Linked DNA regions of Paraglaciecola sp. L3A3. The protein of the gene in region 1 interacts with the protein of each later gene in a pairwise test. Links are inferred from orthologs where the notes say so. Each region holds a gene or a part of one and is shown in the gene's direction. Other genes may lie near its edges. The genes, in order: lepA and GQR87_RS15850.

Region 1 (11,521 bases):
TATTGTCTGTATTCTGGCTATCTTTGGGATACGAAGATATTCAATCCGTTAAAAAACAAGCTGAAGAATTAAAACAAGAGTTGAATGATATATTATTGGTTAACCCCAAAGTAATCCCTACACAGGACAGAAGAGTTGCCAATCATCAATCCTTAGAGACTCCTCTACAAGATGAAGACTTTGAACAACTTTATCATACCAATACAGGTGACACGGTTGGTTTAACAAAAGCAGATTCTAATCAACCGACCATAAAAAATAGAGAGTTAGTTGATAAGGCCATAAGTTACATTAAGGCAAACTTTAATAAAGAAATTGAGTTAGCTGCAATTGCGCATTATACAAAAGTGAGTGATTCTTATTTAATCAGAACCTTTAAAAAAGTGACAGGTAAAACCATTAATCAATATATTACTTGTTATCGTTTGCAACGAGCTCAGCAATTATTAAAAAATCATTCAGTGGTTGAAACGTCTCACGCTGTTGGCTTTAAAAATGCTAGTTATTTCAGTACTGTCTTTAAAAAACATACAGGTTTAAGCCCTTTACATTATCAACAAAAATTACATTAACGTTAAATCACTTTACTATTTATTGGATTTTTTAAGGGGTAATAAGTGCCTATTAGGTATTAGGCACTTATGATTTTATGCTTTATTTTAGTGCGTGTGGCCACAACCACCTTCGGAATGTGGATGGCCATGTACGAGTTCTTCTTCTGTTGCTTCTCTTACTTCTAATACTTCTACATCAAAGTTAAGTGTTAAACCTGATAGGGGATGATTTCCATCCACTACCACTTCATCTTCGGTAACATCAACTATCATTACTGATTGTTCACCGTCATCAGTGGTCGCTCTAAAAGTCATGCCTGGTGTGACATCCATATCTTCAAACATAGATTTAGGCACAGTTTGTACCAATTCATCATGACGAACTCCGTAAGCCATTTCAGGTGGAATATCGATAACAAATTTATCACCTACACTTTTACCTTCTAATTCATTTTCTAAACCTTGAATAAGAAAATGACTACCTTGCAGAAAAACCATTGGTTCACGCTCTTTAGATGAGTCAATTTGTGTGCCATCTGCTGAGCAAACAGTAAAGTGGATTGTTGCAACGGTTTTGTTAGATATATTCATAATTTTCCAAAAGTTTTAAAATGACTAAATTGTGCCTAAGTTAATTCATAGGGTAAAGGTTGAGTGGTAAATAATACGTCAGTATTGGACTTGAGTCTAAATTCTGTGTGAGTTTCTGTATCATTAGACAACACCGCAAATGTCCAAGTTAATTTACCATTTGTGGCACTTCGCAAAATTTTACCACCAGGACGCCAGTTTCCTTCAATTTGATATTCAATCAGCTCGCCATCTAATGGCATGTTGGTGGTCGGTGAGGTGAGGATAAACCCTGCTTTTTTGTTACGACCTAAATATTTAGTTCGAGCAATAACTTCTTGCCCCATGTAACAACCTTTCTCAAAATCTATCGCCCCAAGTGTCTGTAAGTTAAGCATTTGAGGCACAAATTCATTAGAGCTTTGCTGACGAATATCTGCCAGTCCTGCTTTAATTTCATCTATTTCCCATAATTCAGCACTGTCAGTTGATGGAGATGTAAATTGTGTAGTGGCATTTGTTGGTTGTAGCACTAAATAACGTTTGGCAGTTTTATCAACACATAATACTAAACCTTGTTCACTACTTAGGGTGGCTAAGTTTTGTTTAGGCAAGTCACCAAAAAATTGGCTAATAGTTTGTTCCATTTTTTCCCCACAGCCACCAATTAGCTGCCAATTTGGGGTTTGGTCGGTGATTTCCACTTTGGCAAATACGCCATATTTGTTTAGTTCAGCTAAGGATTTTTCTAATACGGATTGGTGAGGTAGCAATAAAATAGAGTCTTGCCAGCTAAGGGTGTAAAACACACTCCATATCTTGCCTTTAAAATCACAATGACAAGACAATAATGCATTATCTGCTTGAAGTTTGTTGATATCAGCGGTTACTTGACCTTGTAGATATTTAACCCTTTCCTCACCACTTAACTGGATAACCCCTTTGTTAGATATTTGGGTTATATATTCATTATTTGACGCTGACATATTTGATTCTCTATTTGCCTTTGGTTGAATGTTATTTATATGGGGTAATAGTTTACTTTCCCAAGGAAAGAGCTGAAAAGAACTAATTATACCTGCTATTATGTTGGCATATAAAATATCTGAGATAATTATCTTATCTTGGTAAGAAATGTTTTTGGTTTGAGGTTTACTATGTTCGATAAAAAAAGGTATGGGCGATTAAAATGGGCATGTCGTCGAGGGATGTTAGAACTAGATGTATTATTTATACCTTTTGCTGAAACTGGTTTTTTGCAACTGTCAGATGAAGAGCAGTTGATTTTTGAACGTTTACTCACGTTTGATGATCCCGATTTGTATGCTTGGTTTATGGGCCATCAAGCTTGCAACGATCCTGTTATCAAAGGAATGATTGAGCATATATTGAGTCGTGTCAAAGTATAGAATTGAGTTTTCCTCGTCACGTCTAGAAAGGATACTTGTTAGTGTCCTTGCTATTTTATTTGTGCTTTCAATTTGGAGTTGGAAACCACAAATTATTGTTTGGCAATGGTTAATCCAAAGTGTTTTATCCATCATAGTTGTGCTGAGTTTTTTTTATTTGTCTCGGCAGTTAAAAAATAAAAAAATACCGTCGGTGACCTTTAGCCAAGATGGACAATGGATCGAAGTAGGGCAATTAGAACAAAGTAGTTGGCTAATCAGTGGGCAATCTCGTATGACTAGCTTAGTTTTATTTTTAAAGTTAAGTTCAGTGGTGAATGCAAACGATGCTAAATGGTTACTTATTTATCATGATCAGGTATCAGAACAAAATTATCGACGTTTGTGCCGAGCTATTATTTTTCAGCAACAAAAAATGGTTAATTAGTAATGAATCCCCATGCGATACAAACTGTTGAATTAGAAAAGGCATCGAATATTAAATTATTGATGCTTAAGTTTTTGTTCAAAAAAGCGAATAAAACCACCCCCATAAAGTTACCTAGAACAGAATTTTGTCTGCCAGATATTTGTATACAAAGTAACAAAGTAGCTTTGTTTCAGAAGGTGGTTAATTGGCAAGGAGAACACTTACATCCTTGTTATATTCATACTTTAGCTTTTCCTCTACATTTACAATTATTGTTACAGCCTGAATTTCCTTTTCCTTTGTTGGGTTTAGTGCATGTAGAAAATAGTATTCAGCAATATAGGCCTATTGAGCTTAGCGAAAACCTTGAATTAACCTGTCGTTTAGCTGATTTAACCGCGCACCACAAAGGTTGGTTGTTCTCGGTTATTACCGACTGTACTAGCAATGATGAATTGGTTTGGAGTAGCGTAAGCGTGAATTTATATCGCACTAAACATCAAATTCAAGTGGATGAGATCGCTAAAAAGCCTGTCCCAGAATTTTCTGTTGATAGCTTGACTGTAGATTGGAATTTAGCGACAAATTTAGGCCGTTTATATGCTAAATCTTCCGGTGATTATAATCCGATTCATTTAGCTAAATGGTCTGCTAAATTATTTGGTTTTCAACAACATATTATTCACGGTATGTGGACTAAATCACGGTGTTTATCTGAATTACAAAAGCAGTATCCTGCGGCTTTCGCTAAGGCGTTTTCAGTGCAAGTAGGGTTTAAGTTACCTTTGTTTTTACCTGGAAAAGTGTCTATGTTGCAAACAAGTACAAGTAACAAAAGTAAGGGTGAAATTGACTTTAAAGTGCAGACGCAAATTAATCAGAATGAATCGAGCCCACATTTGATAGGCTCAATTCAATTTACTGATATTATTTAGTTAAAGGACCAATAATGGTCGGTTGGGGATCATCAACTTGATAGGGGTAATCAACATTGAAATGTAATCCTCTGCTTTCTTTGCGTTCACGGGCACATTCAACTATCAACTCTGCGACTGTGAGTAGATTACGCAATTCAAGTAAGTTATTACTGACTTTAAAGTTAGAATAGTATTCGTTAACTTCTTGTTTTAATAGGTTGATCCTATGATGAGCGCGCTCTAGTCTTTTATTAGTACGAACAATCCCTACATAATCCCACATGAATAGCCTTAATTCGTGCCAGTTATGTTGAATAATCACTTCTTCATCTGAATCACTTACCTGACTTTCGTCCCATTCTTCAATTGGCTCCTGCTGGTAGTCTTTAGCCAAATTTGCCTTTATATATTCAGCAGCTGAATGGGCATAAACAATACATTCTAATAATGAATTACTGGCCATTCTGTTTGCGCCATGTAAACCTGTATAAGCGACTTCACCAATAGCAAATAAATTTTGTAAGTCGGTTTTGGCGAATTTATCGGTGACCACACCTCCACAACTATAGTGGGCTGCTGGTACTACAGGGATTGGATCTCTAGTGATATCAATGCCTAATGCGCGGCATTTACGATAAATATTAGGAAAGTGTTTAACAATAAAGTCGCTAGGTTTGTGACTTATATCAAGGTACATACAATCAGCGCCTAAACGTTTCATCTCAAAATCAATGGCTCTAGCGACTATATCTCTTGGCGCTAAATCACTTCTTTCATCAAATTTATGCATGAAAGGCGTGCCATCTGGGTGACATAATTTAGCACCTTCGCCTCTTAATGCTTCAGAAATTAAAAAGTTTCGCGCTTCTGGATGGTATAAACAAGTGGGGTGAAATTGATTAAATTCCATGTTGCCGACTCGACAGCCTGCGCGCCATGCCATCGCAATACCATCACCGCTGGAAACATCTGGGTTAGATGTATATTGATAAACTTTACTTGCACCGCCAGTGGCTAGGGTTACAAATTGACTGCGAATTATTTCAACTTTTTCTTTTTTTCTGTTCCAAACATAAGCACCCAGTAACAAATCTTTTTGGGTTTTACTCTTAATTAAGTCAATAGCGTTATACCGCTGAAACAGATGAATGTTAGGATGTTGTTTAACCGCTTCTATTAATGTGACTTGTACAGCAGCACCTGTTGCATCAGCTGAATGTAAAATGCGTCTATGGCTATGACCGCCTTCTCTTGTTAAGTGAAATTTGGACTCGCCATTACCATCTTTCTCTTGATCGAAAGGCATACCAAAATCAATTAACCATTCCATACAAGCCTTAGCTTGAGACGCGGTAAATCGAACCGCCTCTTCATTACATAGACCATCACCAGCAAGTAATGTGTCAGATACATGGTATTCAATAGAGTCATTTTCATCGAAAACTGCGGCTATGCCACCTTGGGCATATTTTGTCGAGCCTTCAGAAAGCTCACTTTTACTTAATACAATTACCTGACAATTGTCTGCAATTTTAAGTGCGAGGCTCAGTCCAGCTGCGCCGCTGCCAATGATGAGTACGTCACATTGGTGTTCAATAGTTGAGTGCATAATGTAAACTAGTCAAATAATGAGTCGATTGTTAGGCCATACTAATTTACGCTACGCAAATATCAATGTATTTAATTGCCTATAATATGCGAAAATTCATTGGGGCTGTTGAACTTCTCTAGATGTTTTACAGCGAGTTGTGCGGTATTTATACAATGAAGCGCGATTGTGGTGTAGTTGTTCGACATGAATGAGTGCTGAGGCAGTAGAAATGCCGCACAAACGCTGCCCGAAGGGTTCGTCCTAAACGCTTTTTACTCTTTGTTGCTGATTTTTGACTTAATCCATTAGGCCTGTAAACCAGCGCCGCGATTAAAAAGCGTTTAGTTAGAACAAAATTTATACAGAAAAGATCAACAGTCCCAAATGTTAGGGTGGTTATTTTACCTTTTTATATGTTTGTTGAAAAAAGATCATTATTTATCGAACTTTTTTTAATATGGTTAGTCAATATTAGTGCTTGCATGAGCTGTAGTATATTTTCGTAAAGGAGTAATAGCTCGAATGAGCGAGCAGTTAACAGATCAACAAATTGTTGAACGAGTACAAAGAGGTGACAAAAACGCATACGGGCTGTTAGTTGTTAAGTATCAGCATAAAGTATCGTATTTAGTTTCTCGGTATGTAAAAAATTCAGGCGATGTAGCCGATGTGGCACAAGAAGCATTTATAAAAGCATATAAAGCTTTACCCAATTTTAGAGGTGATAGCGCATTTTATACTTGGCTATACAGGATCGCAGTAAATAGTGCTAAAAATTATTTGGTTTCTCAAGGGAGGAAACCACCGGCAAATGATATTGACGCCGATGAAGCGGATTTTTATGATGGCAGCGATGCATTAAAAGAAAATAATTCGCCAGAAAAAAGTTTAATGTCAGAACAAATGGAAAAGCTATTGTTTGAGGCAATGGATAAATTACCCGAAGATTTACGAATGGCTATTAGCTTACGTGAGTTAGAAGGATTGAGTTATGAAGAGATAGCTGAAGTTATGGATTGCCCTGTAGGTACTGTAAGATCAAGAATTTTCAGGGCTCGTGATGCGTTAGATAAAGTGATTCAACCTTTGCTTATGAACGACTAAGTTTAAGTTGATAAATCTATTATTTATCAGAAATAAGAACTAAATTAGCGGGAACCATATTGTATGTCGCAAAAATTTGAAAATTTATCAGCTTTTATTGATGGTGAAGTATCATCAGATAATGTTGTTGACGCTGTTAAACGTGATGCCGATTTGATGCAAAAATGGAAAAATTACCATCTAATTCGTGATGGTTTACGTCAAGAGCTACCAACAGAGTTGAACTTCGATATTGCAGCTAAAGTGGCTCAAGCTTTAGAATCAGAACCCGCAATTTTAGCCCCTAAGAAAACATGGCGAGATATTCCATTGATTGGCAATGTGATACCCTTTGCTAAGCAGGGGGGACAGATGGCAGTTGCTGCATCTGTTGCTGTAGCTATGATTTTAGGGGTGCAACATATGAATCAAACTGAGGTTGAACAACCTTTCAGTGCTGCAGCGCCAATTTTAGGTATTAATGGTGGCTTATCACCTGTTAGTTTTGATGCTACTCGTTCTTTACCGCAAACGGATACTGCAGAACAAAAACGTCGAATTCATGCTTATATACTTGATCATAAACAGCAAATGCGTTTTAAAACATTTGAAGTCACTGCAACACCCACTGCAGAAGATACTATTAATGAAGAGGCAGTGCCTGAAGTTGTTGAAAATATCCCTGAATAGAAGATACAGCAGAACCTTAATGGTTCTGCTATCTGGCCTAGTTTTTCCTAGCTATACCTTTGCTCAAGAAGAGCAAACTCTCATAGAACCAGCACAATCTTCTGACGTTCAGTATGTTGCAGAACAATATACTGATGATAGTGCCGAAGCCTGGTTACATAAAATGTCTCGGGCTGTGCAATCTCTTAATTATTCAATCTCATTTGTTTTACTGAAACCCGGTGTTGACTCTCAACCTTACCTCTGGCGCCATGGAATAAATGCAGATGGCATTGAAATGGAGCAGTTGAATTTACTGAATGGGCCGGGTAAAGAAATCGTACGAATTGGCAATAAAGTCAGCTATTTTGAACCCAATGTGCCCCCATATAGTTTGATTTCGTCAGCTATTAATGGACCATTTCCTAGTGAATTTTTTCAACATCCAGAAAAGCTATTTACTGGATATGATTTTGTGATGGTCGGGAGAAGTCGTGTTTCTGGCCGTGCTGCTCAGCAAATCAGAATAATTAGTAAAGACCAAACAAGGTATGGTTTGAATGTTTGGTTAGACCAAGAGACTGGTCTATTACTGAAATTAAATATGTTTAATCTAAAGAACCAATTGCTAGAGCAAATTCAAGTGACGGGCCTCGAAGTAACTGAAGAACTGGCCCCTTTTTTTGCAAAAATTGAAACCTCTATGTTGCCAGCGGCTGTCAGTTTAGGTCAAAACCAGTTGACCCGTTCTCCGTGGAAAATTGGTTATATCCCTGTTGGTATGGAATTAGTGAAAAGAGAACTTAGACGTTTGTCTATCACTGGTCAAGTTGTTGAATATGTATTGTTAAGCGATGGTTTAGTGGATGTTTCCGTTTATATTGAAGAGCGGAGTAATGATACCTTAATGGATAATGTGGTAGGGAAAAGTCAATCTGATACTTTCTTTACCTTACAAAAAGGCCCATTAAACATCACTATTATCGGAAAGTTACCTGCATCGACTGCCAGTTCTATTGCTGCTTCAATCGTAAGAGGAGAATAATCCTTTTATGTTAGAAGAAATAGGCGTAGTAAGTAATATTGAAAACCAAACGGGGGCACAAGTTATCTGGGTTGAAACACAAATTAAATCTACTTGTGGTAGTTGTGAGGCCCAGTCAAATTGTGGAACGGGTGCTATCGCTAAAGTATTTGCTAATAAACGTGAATCAATTAAGTTTCAATATGATGGTGCCATTGATATTGGGCAAGAAGTTAAATTAGGTATTGCTGAAGAGAGTGTACTGAAAGCCTCTATTTTAGTTTATATATTACCTTTGTTAGTGTTGATATTTTCTGCTGTGATTGCACAAAGTGTATTACCAATAATTGGCTTAACAGCAGAAATTTGGCTGATAATAGTGGCGTTTAGTATGGCAGGGGTTACTTATAAATTGATCCATATTTATATGAACAAACAAAGTTGCGATAAATTCCAGCCTAAAATCCTCTCAGTTATACCTCTAGAGTCCCAGAATATTCATTTTAAACAAGTGTAAATTTAAGTTTCTGCAATAAAACAGCTAATGATTGGTTTTCTGTGTCGCAAAGTGGCTGATAAAACTGTAAAATCGCCGCCTATTTAATCATTTTGTTCCCCGAGTTATTTGATCAGTAGGCGTTATTGGTTTTGGTGGTGGGAAAGCAAACACACTTGGTAATTTTCTAAAACTTTATGCAACACAAGCACATACGAAATTTTTCTATTATTGCTCATATCGATCACGGTAAATCTACTCTTTCAGATCGCTTAATTCAACACTGTGGCGGACTTACCGCTAGAGAAATGTCAGAACAAGTTCTCGACTCTATGGATATTGAAAAAGAGCGCGGGATCACAATTAAAGCTCAGAGTGTCACTTTGGATTATAAAGCCAAAGATGGTGAAACGTATCAGCTGAACTTTATCGACACTCCAGGCCACGTAGATTTTTCTTACGAAGTCTCCCGTTCATTAGCTGCTTGTGAAGGTGCATTATTAGTTGTTGACGCCGGACAAGGAGTAGAAGCACAAACTTTAGCAAACTGTTACACCGCCATTGATATGGATATGGAAGTGGTACCTATTCTGAACAAGATTGATTTACCTCAGGCTGAGCCAGATCGTGTAGCAGAAGAAATTGAAGACATAGTAGGCATTGATGCTATGGATGCTGTGCGGTGTTCAGCTAAAACAGGTATTGGTATCGAAGATGTTTTGGAGGTGATTGTTCGTCAAGTTCCTCCTCCAGAAGGCGAAATTGATGCGCCATTAAAAGCATTGATTGTAGATTCATGGTTTGATAATTATCAAGGTGTTGTCTCACTTGTGCGCATTATGCAAGGTGAGTTACGCAAAAACGAAAAGATAAAAATCATGTCCACAGGTGGTATACACCAAGCTGATAAGGTTGGTATTTTTACTCCCAAAGCAAAAGACACAGGTATTTTAAGAGCTGGCGAAGTAGGATTTATTATTGCTGGAATTAAAGAAATTCATGGCGCGCCAGTAGGGGATACAATCACCTTAGCTAGGGATCCAGCGGTAGAACCTTTGCCTGGATTCAAAAAAGTTAAACCGCAAGTTTATGCGGGTATGTTCCCTATCAGTTCTGATGACTACGAAGATTTTCGTGATGCTTTAGCCAAATTAAGTCTGAACGATGCTTCGTTATTTTTTGAACCAGAAAGTTCTTCTGCCTTAGGTTTTGGCTTTCGTATTGGTTTCCTCGGCATGTTACACATGGAAATTATTCAAGAACGTTTAGAGCGTGAATACGATTTAGACCTGATTACCACTGCGCCTACTGTTGTTTACGAAGTAGAAACTAAAAGTGGTGAGGTTATCTATGTAGATAATCCTTCTAAACTTCCTGCAGTTAATGATATTGAAGAAATTCGCGAACCTATAGTTGAAGCTCATATTTTAGTGCCCCAAGAATTTTTAGGTAATGTGATTACCTTGTGTGTTGAAAAACGTGGCATGCAAACTAATATGACATATCACGGCAAACAAGTGGCTGTCAGTTATGATCTACCTATGGCTGAAGTTGTGATGGATTTCTTTGATAGATTAAAGTCCACAAGCCGTGGGTTTGCTTCCCTAGACTATAATTTCAAGCGTTTCCAAGCTGCTGAAATGTCTCGTTTGGATATTCTAATTAATACCGAGCGTGTTGATGCCTTAGCTATGATCACCCATAAAGATAATGCTGTGACTCGTGGTAGACAACTGGTTGAAAAACTTAAAGAGCTTATTCCAAGACAAATGTTTGATATTGCTATTCAAGCAGCGATCGGGAATCAAATTATTGCCCGTAGTACCATTAAACAGTTACGTAAAAATGTAATCGCTAAATGTTATGGTGGCGATATTAGTCGTAAGAAAAAGCTGTTACAGAAACAAAAGGACGGTAAAAAACGTATGAAGTCTGTTGGTAACGTAGAACTACCTCAAGAAGCATTTTTAGCATTACTTAAGGTAGGAAAATAATATGGCGAATTATTTCTCAATTTTTTTAGTAATTTTGACTGTTGCCTCAGGCATCATTTGGTTAGTGGATAGTTTATTGTTTGCGCAGAAACGTCGTGACCGTATGGCTATTGCCAGTAGTGCTTCAGGTACTTCTTCTGCCTTAGAGCAAGATGCTGAACTACCTTGGTTAGTGGATACAGCGCAACAGATATTTCCTGTGATTGCTTTTGTATTGGTATTACGTTCGTTTTTGTATGAACCTTTTCAAATTCCATCAGGCTCTATGATGCCTACCTTATTGGTGGGGGATTTTATCTTAGTTGAGAAATACGCATATGGTTTGAAAGATCCAGTCATGCGTAAGAAATTTGTAGACTTAGGTGCGCCAGAACGTGGTGATGTTGTGGTATTTAAGTACCCCGTTAATCCTTCATTAGACTATATTAAACGTGTTGTTGGGTTACCTGGTGATACTGTAATTTATCGTGATAAACAAATTAGTATCAAGCCTGCCTGTGATTCAGTAGAAAACTGTTTACCAATAAAAAAAGTAGATTTGAAGTTTGAAAATCGTGGGGAAGTATTCCAACAATTTGCACCTCTTGAGAAATATACAGAAAAACTAGGTGAAATAAGCCACCAAATTTATCGAACCGCCAGTCGAAGTAATCCTAGTAGTCGTTATTATCAACAGCCTGGTACACAGGTCGATGAATGGATAGTACCTGAAGGTCATTATTTTGTAATGGGAGATAATCGTGATAACAGTGAAGATGGCCGTTTTTGGGGGTTTGTACCTGACGATAATCTAGTAGGTAAAGCC
Region 2 (11,594 bases), 380 kb from region 1 along the record:
AATTTGGGGCAAAGCTCAAACGACATTATTCCATCCTGTATTCATTTAAGTGCCGCCATGCTAATCAATCATGAGTTATTACCGGCATTACAACATTTAACCCGTACCATAAATGAAAAAGCACAGGCACATCACAATACCATCAAAACCGGCAGAACCCATTTAATGGATGCCATGCCTCTTAGTTTTGCCCAAGAGATTAGCGGCTGGTCTGCACAAATTGATTATGTGCATGAACAACTCAACCTTAGTTTAACCAATTTGTGTCACCTTGCCATTGGTGGCACTGCTATAGGTACTGGAGTAAATACACATGTTGAATTTGGCGAAATGGTTTGCAAAAATATTGCAGAAAAAACCACCTTAGCTTTTACGCCAGCAGGCAATTATTTTCGAGCAATTAGCAGCCAAGACACAGCAGTGAATATCAGTGGTATTCTGAAAACTGCCGCGGTGAGTTTGAGCAAAATTAGTAATGATATTCGTTGGCTCAGTAGCGGCCCGCTCAATGGTCTTAATGAAATCCAATTACCAGAACGGCAAAAAGGCAGCAGTATTATGCCCGGCAAAGTCAATCCAGTGATCCCTGAAGCCATACTCATGGCCTGTACTCAGGTAATGGGCAATGACACAACTATTACCCTGGCCGGTCAATCAGGTAATTTTCAACTAAACACTATGTTGCCGCTCATTGGCCATTCGTTAATTCAAAGTATTCAACTATTAACCACATCGAGTACCGCACTGGCCGATAAAGTGATTAAAGACATGCAAGTTAATCATGCGCATATCAAGCAAAGTGTGGCACGAAACCCCATTTTGGCAACCGCTCTCGCGCCTTTAATTGGTTACGAAAAAAGTGCACAGATAGCGATACAAGCCTACCAAGAAAACAGAACTGTATTAGATGTGGCCAAACAGCTAACCAATATAGATGAAGCAGAGTTAATTACCTTATTAGATCCTAAAAAACTCGCAGCTGATCCGCAATAATTGAATTGTTTGCCGGTAAACTAAAGGGCTTAACTTAGCTGTTTCACTACATTATGCCCATAGATAGATTCAAGTTTTTTACTGGCTAGGCTTTCACTCAAGCCCACTTTAGATAAGCCTTTTAACACTGCCAATTTAGCTCGTTCAACTGGGGTCGACATATGATACAAATTGGCATTGGCACGAGCAGCAATTTGAATGTCACTGGTACGTTTAATTCTTAAATTTTGATATTGCAGCAACGCTGCTTGACTGTCGGCATTTATACTTAAACAAGCCGCTAAAGTGTATGCATCTTCGATAGCCATAGCCGCACCTTGGGCTAAAAATGGCAACATCGGATGACATGCATCTCCCAACAAAGCCACATTTTTGTCTACCCATTGAGTTAAAGGTTTACGATCAAATAAGGCCCATAAAAAACAACTCTGAGTGGCCGCTAATAACTCTGTCACCTCAGGATGCCAACCACTAAACGTTTGCCGTAACTGACTGATATCTCCAGGCTCATTCCAAGACTCATTACGCCAATCGTCGCGTTCTTGCACCGCAACAAAATTCACTAAATCACCACCACGTAAATAGTAACTAACAAAATGTTTATCTGGCCCGACCCACAAATTAGCATTAGGCTTAATTAAACCTTTAGGTAAATCGCTAGTTGCCACTGTGCCACGCCAAGCCACTTGGCCAGTGAAATATGGTTTTTTCTCACCTAACATACAGGCTTGCACGTTAGAACGAATACCGTCAGCACCAATCAATATATCAGCTTGTTGACTTGTACCGTCGTTAAATTCTATGGAAACGCCTTGAACTGTCTGCTGGTAACCTTTGACGCCCTGTCCAAGATGTGCATTCACACCAAACTCCAAACAAGCCTGATGTAAAATAAAATGTAAATCGGCGCGGTGAATATGCAGATATTCAGCTGCGTATTGATCCTCACAGGTATCAGCCAAAGGTACAGAAAAATATTCAGCACCGCTTTTGAAGTGCCGCATCACAGCCGATTGTGGAGCAAATGCTATTGCTTTGATTTTGTCTACTACACCTAAAGCCGACAAAACATGCATGGCATTTGGACTAAGCTGCAAACCAGCACCTACTTCACCTAAATTACTATTTCGTTCATAAACTGCAACTGTATAACCTTGTTTAGCAAAAGCAAGAGCGCTGCACAAACCACCAATTCCGGCTCCAGCAATAGCAATATTTATACTCATATATATAGTTAACCAATTGATCCACTTAATTATTTGCATAGTATCACCTAACATTCAAAATAAATTAAGTTATCTGTAAGTGACATAAATTTTGATAAAGTCCCAATATGGCAATTTATGATGTAATCTTAAGTTGAGACTTTAATAAAAGGTATATTGGTTATGGGTAACTTTAACAAGCTAACCTTAAAAAACTTGCTCGAAAACGCCAATATTGGTGTGGTTATTCATAAATGGGATACGACTGTAGTATATGCCAATCCAACGGCACTACAGCTCTTAAGACTTACCTATGAACAAATTATCGGCCGCGACGCTTATGATCCACAATGGCGGTTTCTTGACGAAGCCAATCGTCCATTAATAAATGAACAATTTCCAGTATCTCAAGTTAAACGTTTTAAAAACCCAATACACAATGTGGTTTTAGGGGTTATAGACGGTAAGCAAGAAAAACCCTCTTGGCTTATGGTTAATGCCTACCCTGAATTAGCTGAAGACGACAAAAATAATTTTATTGTGGTGACCTTTAACGATATTACTGACAAAAAGAGCTCCTTTTCTTTTCAATCAATTGCCGACAATGCCGAAGATATTATTATTGTCACCGAGGCGGATGATATAACAACACCTCTAGGCCCACGTATTATTTATGTTAATGATGCTTTTGAAAAACTAACAGGCTTTAGCCGAGAAGAAGCAATTGGTGAAACCCCAAGAATTTTACAGGGAAAAGAGACCGACAAGGATGAATTAAAACGTATTAGTTTAGCACTACAAAACCGACAAAGTATCTCGTCTACCTTACGCAATTATACAAAAACGGGGCATCCTTATTGGCTTAGTTTAAATATCTTCCCCCTTAAAAACAAGTACGGTGAAGTCACGCACTTTGCCGCTATCGAACGTGATGTAACTAATGAAATATACAGCGCACAACAACTCGAGACACATAACCAAAACCTAAAGGAGCTGAAGTCTAATTTAGAAGAATTAGTACGAGTCAGAACCCAAGAATTACATGACGCCAACAAGCAACTTTATCGTTTTGCCTATCAAGACGTATTAACCAAACTTCCTAATAGAAGAAGCTTTTTAGAACAGGCCGAACAACAAATTAGTCGAGCAGTTCGCGCACAACAAACGATATTGACAGGTTTATTGGACATAGATAATTTTAAACAAATTAATGATACTTATGGACATGAAACAGGCGATAAGGTTCTGATAAAAGTAGCGGAGTGTTTCTCTGTTTTTTTCAGACAAGAAGACTGTTACAGTCGCTATGGTGGAGAAGAATTTACGTTCTGTATTTTACTGCAAGACAACAAACAAGCTATGGATATTTGCCAACGTTTAAGAACTAGCATCGCTGATTTAGTATTTGATGTAGCACCCGAAGCTAGTTTTCAAATCACCGTAAGTATTGGCGCAAGTGTGTCTAAAGCAAATGCAAATAGCAATTTAGAATTTGAGTTAAATGTAGCAGACCGAGCGCTATATAAAGCAAAAAATACAGGCCGTAATCGAGTGGAAATTACAATAAAATAAGCTAACTAACTTAAATGAGTTTTATCACTTAGTTAAAGCTGTCAAAAACTGATCGTTTACCCTATGTGTTACGTATTAGTTTCTTTAGTGATGATTCATTATGTTTTGAGCTCATGTTTATGTCACTAATTAACCTGAATTTAGCATAAGGACTCTCATTATCAGCTACACGACATTGGTTTGGTTTAGACAAGATTTACGTTTACGAGACAATCCAGCCCTCAATTACGCGGCCGAACAAGGCAGTGTGCTGCCTTTATATATTGATGATAAAACTTGCCCTGCAGCATATCAGTTAGGTGGCGCGTCGAAATGGTGGTTACATCATTCATTAACTTCACTAAATCATTCACTTGATAATCAACTGCACTGCCAGTCTGGTGATGCTCAGCAGATTATTTTAGCTTGGGTGAAAAAGCACAATATTACCTCTGTGGTATGGAATCGTTGTTACGAACCTTGGCAAATAAAACGCGACACAGCGATTAAGCAAGCCTTAGTAGACTTAGGCGTTGCAGTAAAAAGTTTTAATGCATCTTTGCTTTGGGAACCTTGGCAAGTTCTCAAAAAAGACCAAACACCTTACAAGGTATTTACCCCTTACTACCGTAATGGTTGTTTATCACAGCCGAACCCAAGAATGCCTATTGCTGCCCCTGCCAGTTTAAACATTAAATATAATAAAGCAGATGATATTGGCATAGAGACATTAAATTTATTACCTGATATACCTTGGGATCTGCAAATTCAAAAAATGTGGCAACCTGGGGAACAAGGCGCGTCAGAAAAATTGAAAACCTTTTTGCCTGATGGAGCTCATCATTATAAGGCCAAAAGAGATATGCCCAGTGTGACAGGGACTTCTCAATTATCTGCGCACTTACATTTTGGTGAGATATCCCCCAACCAGATTTGGTATGCAGGTATTCATGCGTTAAATGGCAATACTGAGAATATTGGCTTAGATTGTTATTTAAGCGAACTAGGCTGGCGTGAATTTTCTTATTATTTGCTTTATCACTTCCCCACACTACCAGAACAAAACTTCAGCAAAAAGTTTGAATATTTTCAATGGCGCACCGATCCACCAGCATTAAAAGCTTGGCAACAAGGACAAACTGGTATTCCTATCATAGATGCAGGTATGCGCGAGTTATGGCAAACCGGCACTATGCATAATCGAGTGCGTATGTTGGTGGCGTCGTTTTTGGTTAAAAATTTATTAGTAGATTGGCGTCAAGGTGCCAAATGGTTTTGGGATTGTTTATTAGATGCAGATTTAGCCGCTAACAGTGCCAGTTGGCAGTGGGTCGCAGGCACAGGTGCAGATGCTGCGCCCTACTTCCGAATTTTCAACCCTGTCACCCAAGGGCAGAAATTCGATACCGAGGGAGAATATGTGCGCCAGTTTTGTCCTGAACTGTCCCAACTACCGAATAAGTATATCCATAATCCTTGGGACGCCAGTGTAGATATATTACGCCAAGCCAATGTCAGTTTAGGCACAACCTATCCTCGACCTATAGCTGACTTAAAAACAACCAGACAGCGAGCCCTGGATACCTTGAGTCTATCTAAGCAGTATCTACAGCCAATTAAATAAAATTGGCAAAGGCTCTATTAGAAGGCATGATGAGAAAATTCGATTAGCTGTATGGTTACTATTACTAAATGCAACAAATTACCGATTTACTCAACTTTAAGCTATTTACTCTTTTAGAGCATGATTTCACTTTAGGTGAATTATTAATTTCACCTATTTTGATTTTTTTGGGCATCTGGCTGACCAAAAAAATCACTCGCATCATAGTTAAAAAATTAATCAAAAATGGCGCCAACCCTGACCTAGTGCATTTAGTCAAACGAGTCGCGTCTGTATTAGTCATTATATTGATGTCTATTACCATTTTAGATTTTCTTAATGTGCCGATCACAGCATTTGCCTTTTTGTCTGGGGCGATTGCTATTGGTTTTGGTTTCGGCGCACAAAACATCATTAATAACTTTATTAGTGGTTGGATTTTGATATGGGAGCGACCCATTAAAATTGGCGACTTTTTAGAAGTAGAAAGTGCTAAAGGTATAGTAGAAGAAATCAACACTCGTTCTACCCGTGTCAGGCGTACCGACGGTGTACATATGTTAATTCCAAACAGCAAATTATTAGAAAACACTGTGATTAACTGGACCTTGATTGACACTAAAACACGTTCTACATTATCCGTTGGCGTAGCTTATGGATCACCGGTTCGATTAGTTGAAAAATTAATCGCACAAAGTATTAATGAACAACCTGAAGTCATGTCTACTCCGTCACCTAAAGTCATTTTTGACGATTTTGGCGACAATTCCTTGATGTTTGTCAGTTATTTTTGGCTGAACGCACATGTTGAAGGCGACATACGTTTAGTCAAAAGTAATATTCGTTTTAGAATTGATGAGTTATTTAACCAACATAATATTGTCATTGCCTACCCACAAAGAGATATACATATTGACGGCAAATTACAACTCATCAAGACACCTCAAAATCAAATTAAAGAGGCTGAATAAATATGAATAATCCCCAGCATGAAGCCTTGTTATGGGCATTAAACCTTAGCTCTAATGACCCCGCCAAACAGCTAGATATGCAAAGTTTACTCAACATAAGCAAGGAAGAAAATTTTAGTTGGGTGCATGTCCAAGCGGACGCCCACGATGCCGAAGATTGTTTATCGCAGCTAGGCGTACAAAATGAAATCATTGATGCCCTGTGTACCACTGAAACTCGTCCTAAAGCCTTACAGTTTGGCGAAGGTATGTTGATTTACCTTAGGGGCATTAATCGCAACCCCAATACTGATCCAGAAGATATGGTGTCATTACGATTGTGGGTGACCAAAAATAGGCTCATTTCAGCCCGAAGAAAAGACCGTAGATTACTTTCTGTACAAGATGTAAAAGATGAAATAGCACAAAATATTATTCCGCAAAGTCCTATGGATCTGGTGGTAGATATCATCACCAAAATTGCTAACAGGATCAGTGAAACCGTCGACGAATTAGATGAAGAGTTAACCAGTTTTGAGTCTGACGAAGGCATTGAGCAACAAGACAGGATGAAACTATCATTAGTACGCAGAAAATCAGCCTCGCTACGACGTTACCTAGCCCCGCAAAGAGATGCACTAGACGCGATTTATCGTTTTCATAAATCTCTTAGTCAAGAGCAAGCCTTTGATTTACGAGACCAAACCGACAGAATGAGTCGCTATGTTGAAGAGCTCGACTTAGCAAGAGAACGGGCTATGGTTCTACAAGACGAACTGCGAAATAGAATTGCTGAATTACAAGGCATGCGAATGTACGTGCTGTCTTTAGTGACCGCAATATTTTTACCCCTGTCATTTTTAACCGGGGTATTTGGAATGAATGTCGCTGGACTTCCTGGCACAGAAGAGCCCAGTTCATTTATCAATTTAGTGGGAGGCATGATAGCAGTCGCATTAATCGCGACTGTCATCATGGTATGGAAAAAATGGTTATAACCAGTTAGTTAATTTAAAGCCTAAACCAATACTTTGGGTATGTTGATCAAAGTAAATCAAACTTTCACCATAACCATTAAAATATTCTACGTAACCTTGTAACTTGCCGTTGATTGGGAAAGACCAGCCAAGTTGCACGGCCCCTCTGTTATCATTGCGTAGATTATTGCGAAACATAAACTCTAAAGAATGTTTATCTGAAATGCTCCACAACCCACCCAATTCACCGTAACCTAAATACCTTTCGATAAAGGGATTATCGTCACCTTCTGGTGCCATAGGGTCGAGTTTTTCCTCTTCAGGTATTCGATACCAGCCCCTTATTCCCCATGTCACATTATTGGTATGGGCAAAAATCACACTAGCGATAATTCGATTCCAACTCCTAGATAACAAACCTGTTTGGCCATTCGATTGATGATTAAAAGACAAAGAGGTTTGCTCAACAGGTAAGCTCAACAAAGACCAAGAATGATTGTAAGTAAAGAGTAACTCTGGTTCGTAATTAGTTTCACGAAAGGGAGCCGAAATATCATTATTATAAGATTGCCACCAACTGGTAGCAGTAAAGGCAAATGACATATCCAAATCGTTAAAAATAAAATTTTCCCAAGCCAAGTATTTTAGTGAAACCTGAAATTTCGCTTCTAAATTATCTAACTCAGGGCCAACAGAAACCCCCGCATAAGGTTCTCGCCTAATGCTTGACAATGTCAAAGGCAATAAATAATTCGGCCTATGGGGCAAGATAGCAAAAGGGTTTTGTGCAGCCTCTTGTTCTAACACATGACGTTTTTTCACCCTATTGGTTTTCTTACCTGCACACTTTTCTTTTAACTCTCCCACAGTTTGATCGGGACGAGCATTCATCACTGCTACCAATAAACAGGCATCAATATTACTTTTTTCTGATTCAGTTGGAGCTGCATCTTGTTGAGCCAACACTAAACTGGGCATAAAAAAACAGCATAAAAGTAGCCTGTAAGACATCAATAATATTCCAAAAACATAACCAGCACTGATTCTGCCTAGATACTAATACATTGCAAGTATTCCAAGCCCTATGGTCACAAAATATTCATATAAGTATGGCAAGCTAAAGTGTGATGTATATTTCTAGGCTATTTGCATGAAAAATAAAGGTTCTATTAAAACTCGGCTGATTGTGATTATGCTGGTGTGTATTTTTGGCATGTCAATCTTGGCTGCGAATCAGATATATAACACCCATCGCTTAATACAATTAAATAACCATAGCCGCTTACTTTTACAATTAAACAATCATCTATTACAACTTAGACGTCACGAAAAAGATTTTTTATTGCGTAAAGATAGTCAATATCTCGATAAATTTAGTCAAACAGCTGAGCAGTTCAAACAAGCAGCCAGCCAACTACAAACTTTTTTTGACTACTCGCAGAAAAACACTGCAATGTTTATTGATGCACAACAAAAATTTTCCAACTACACACGTTTATTCAAAGAGTTAGTCTATTTACACAAAGATATAGGACTAGATGAAAACAGTGGTTATCAAGGTGAGTTTCGACAAAGTACACATCAATTAGAAGAATACTTAAGAGTCGATAATCAAACCTATCTACATTTATTATTACTGCAACTCAGGCGTCACGAAAAAGACTTTTTGTTACGGAAAGATATGCGTTACGTGCAACAAGAAATAGACGTTTATCAGGCAATAAGCGCAGCATTAAAAAATGCTAATAAAAGCACTCAAACACAACAAAAACTTTTAGATAATTATCAACAAAAATTCCTACAACTGGTAAAAATCCAACAAACCATAGGTTTAGACCACAACTCAGGCTTACAAGGTGAATTTCGTCATCAAGCTCATTCTATCGAAACGAAGATCAACCTAATAGATACAAACATTACCAATATGATCGCCGAGGAAGAACATAAAATTGAACGAACTAGCTTTGTCATTATGGCCGCCACTCTCACCGCTTTAATCATATTGTTGGTCAAAAGTTTTATTACTTTACAAAAAGCCTTCGCTACTTTTGTGATGTTTTTCTATCGATGTAAACGTGAATACAGGCACATAGATGAAAGAAAACAAGGTTTTGCCGAGTTTAAATATTTAGCCATGATAGCCAACGAAATGATAGACGCCCGACAAGAGATGGAAAATGAACTAAAACAAGCTCAACAAGAAATTAGTAGATTAAAATCAAGCTCTCTAGGTCCATAAATAGTAATGAGCGGAAGAGTTTTGCCTAAACGGCTAATTATCAATCTAATCCCCTTAACAACTTCATCGGTATAAATACCTCCCTAATTTGATGTTTATCAAATAATTCAATTAATTGCCAAAATATATTATATTTTACAATAAGTTAAAAAATATGTTAAAAATGCAATCGTATATTTAAGTGCACCTTTTGCCTTTTTTATCTTGGCTATTTGTGCAGGTTAATAACAATAATTAAAATAACACCTGTAGTTAAAGAAATTAAGGATTTTTATCAATGTTTCAGAATAATAAAAATGGTTTTACCCTGATAGAACTGATCATTGTGATTGTCATTCTAGGTATTTTAGCTGTGGTTGCAGCTCCCAAATTTATAGATTTTCGTTCCGAAGCAATCATTGCTTCTTCTACAAGTTTGAAAGGTGTAATCGAGACGACTTCTAGTCTGATATACAGCAAGTCAGTAATAGAAGGGGTGGAAAAACTAGCATCTGCTGAAATCACAATCAGTGGAGAAAAAATTGAAGTGGTTTATGGTTACCCCGCCGCGAATCAGAATGGCATTAGTGCTGCGATAAACTTTGACGAAGGTGATTGGGCTAACGGAGTGCGTGACAAAGAATGGCACAGTCGCGAAAGCACTTATTCAGGCGCATGGGTTTATTGGCATGGCAGTATTAATGAAGATGCAGGAAACGTTCAACAATGTTATTTACGCTATCGCCAGTCTGTGGCTCAAAATACCAAACCCGTAATTGACTCTGTATTAACGAATTGCTGAAGTTTAGCAATGTTTTCGTAACTATTGAACCTGAGCCTAGGATAAACCGAACCTCTCAATAACGCTCTTTTTGCGCCTAACTGCGTTAGAAAGTCTAACAATAGCCAGCTATTACGTACGAAAATCAGCCTTTCTATCCATAAAAATTTCGTCATCTAGTAAGATGACGATTTAACCCCAAATGAATATGCATTTATTCCCTTTGAATGTTATTGCCAATTATTCCATTTGACCTATAACAGCACTATTTTAATATATGTTTAATTTTTATTTCAACGCTTATAGCTAATCAAATTTTATTACTGTTTATTAAAATCAGAGATTCTAAGCAAGCCTTGCTCTTGGCGTGTATCTACAGTTGAGATATTTGGTACCCCCATTTTAAAAACTATGCGGTCTTTCTTACGGATCCCCCATAAAATCCGCCCTTGCTCTGAACGATCCCAGGCAATGCCTTGGCCATGAATTTCAGGAGCTTCAATAGTATCAATCCAAGTTAATTCACTGCCAAATTCAGGTAAGGCCATCACATAAATTTCTGGTAAATCATGACCCGTTAAATAAAAGTATCCATCTGGGCCCAAGCTTCCACCTGAGTTACTCATAGGTGAAAAACGCTTAAGCACAGCAGTAGGAATGGTCCACTTACTCAAAATTTGAAAATTATCATCCATTTTCACCACTTGAGTATTCATAGTTAAACCATAAGCTTGTGCCTGACCTTTTTGAACCTTATCGTAATTGGCAAAACCACCCCACCAATAACCATCGTATCTGTCTAACCAAGTAAATGAGCCCAATTCGCTACCAAAACTGTGAGAATCAATATGTTCTAGGGTTTGGGTATCCCATACTTCCACTGAACTTGTCATTGGCCAATTAGGATAATTTGAATGCGAAGCATACAATTTTCCCTGCCAAACCATGCCACTGTCTAAATGTATAAGCGGCCCCGTCTCATCAGACCCCCCATCCCACTGCAATATAGCCTTACCATCGGATTTTTGATGTTTTGTGATCCTAAAACTATTCACAGCGTAGAAGTGATTTCATCAACAGCGACACCTTGCCTAGCATCGAACGTTTGTATGCTTTGTAGAGTTTCTGCGAGCAATGTATTTTGAGCATTAGCTGCATTTGCAGAATAAATACTAGAAATAAAAATGAGTGAAACAAACCTAATTATCATGCAGTTCTCCTTATTAAAAATAAAAAGCCCTTGCGTAAAACAAGGGCTCCAGCAATATAAAACTAAATATTACATTTGATAGGTAACAACCTATGTAATAAGTTTT

Evidence for each region.
Region 2: the proteins of lepA (region 1) and GQR87_RS15850 interact in binary tests that used the Escherichia coli proteins (3 or more experiments, as listed by UniProt). The link is inferred for Paraglaciecola sp. L3A3 from one-to-one orthologs.

The regions. Positions count from the first base shown.
Region 1 is NZ_CP047023.1:3,433,414-3,444,934, reverse strand. What follows is about bases 8,405-11,317. They hold lepA (translation elongation factor 4), read left to right. Parts: upstream 8,405-8,919; coding sequence 8,920-10,716; downstream 10,717-11,317. Other genes in these bases: lepB (signal peptidase I), read left to right, coding at 10,718-11,317; GQR87_RS14245 (SoxR reducing system RseC family protein), read left to right, coding at 8,405-8,743. In the rest of the region: GQR87_RS14295 (helix-turn-helix transcriptional regulator), read left to right, coding at 1-572; GQR87_RS14290 (peptidylprolyl isomerase), read right to left, coding at 660-1,145; tRNA-modifying protein YgfZ, read right to left, coding at 1,181-2,110; GQR87_RS14280 (succinate dehydrogenase assembly factor 2), read left to right, coding at 2,282-2,533; GQR87_RS14275 (protein YgfX), read left to right, coding at 2,520-2,960; GQR87_RS14270 (MaoC/PaaZ C-terminal domain-containing protein), read left to right, coding at 2,963-3,877; nadB (L-aspartate oxidase), read right to left, coding at 3,870-5,468; RNA polymerase sigma factor RpoE, read left to right, coding at 5,973-6,554; GQR87_RS14255 (sigma-E factor negative regulatory protein), read left to right, coding at 6,618-7,223; GQR87_RS14250 (MucB/RseB C-terminal domain-containing protein), read left to right, coding at 7,243-8,247; more of GQR87_RS14245, read left to right, coding at 8,255-8,404; more of lepB, read left to right, coding at 11,318-11,521. UniProt on the Escherichia coli protein: Required for accurate and efficient protein synthesis under certain stress conditions. May act as a fidelity factor of the translation reaction, by catalyzing a one-codon backward translocation of tRNAs on improperly translocated ribosomes.
Region 2 is NZ_CP047023.1:3,809,247-3,820,840, forward strand. What follows is about bases 5,327-8,312. They hold GQR87_RS15850 (zinc transporter ZntB), read left to right. Parts: upstream 5,327-6,325; coding sequence 6,326-7,300; downstream 7,301-8,312. Other genes in these bases: GQR87_RS15840 (deoxyribodipyrimidine photo-lyase), read left to right, coding at 5,327-5,373; GQR87_RS15845 (mechanosensitive ion channel family protein), read left to right, coding at 5,442-6,323; GQR87_RS15855 (phospholipase A), read right to left, coding at 7,295-8,257. Outside these bases: GQR87_RS15825 (lyase family protein), read left to right, coding at 1-993; GQR87_RS15830 (FAD-dependent monooxygenase), read right to left, coding at 1,023-2,219; GQR87_RS15835 (diguanylate cyclase), read left to right, coding at 2,382-3,770; more of GQR87_RS15840, read left to right, coding at 3,946-5,326; GQR87_RS15860 (hypothetical protein), read left to right, coding at 8,430-9,518; GQR87_RS22590 (prepilin-type N-terminal cleavage/methylation domain-containing protein), read left to right, coding at 9,796-10,299; GQR87_RS15870 (hypothetical protein), read right to left, coding at 10,599-11,333; GQR87_RS15875 (hypothetical protein), read right to left, coding at 11,330-11,488; GQR87_RS15880 (TonB-dependent receptor), read right to left, coding at 11,502-11,594. UniProt on the Escherichia coli protein: Zinc transporter. Acts as a Zn(2+):proton symporter, which likely mediates zinc ion uptake. Purified ZntB reconstituted in liposomes also binds and transports Cd(2+), Ni(2+) and Co(2+).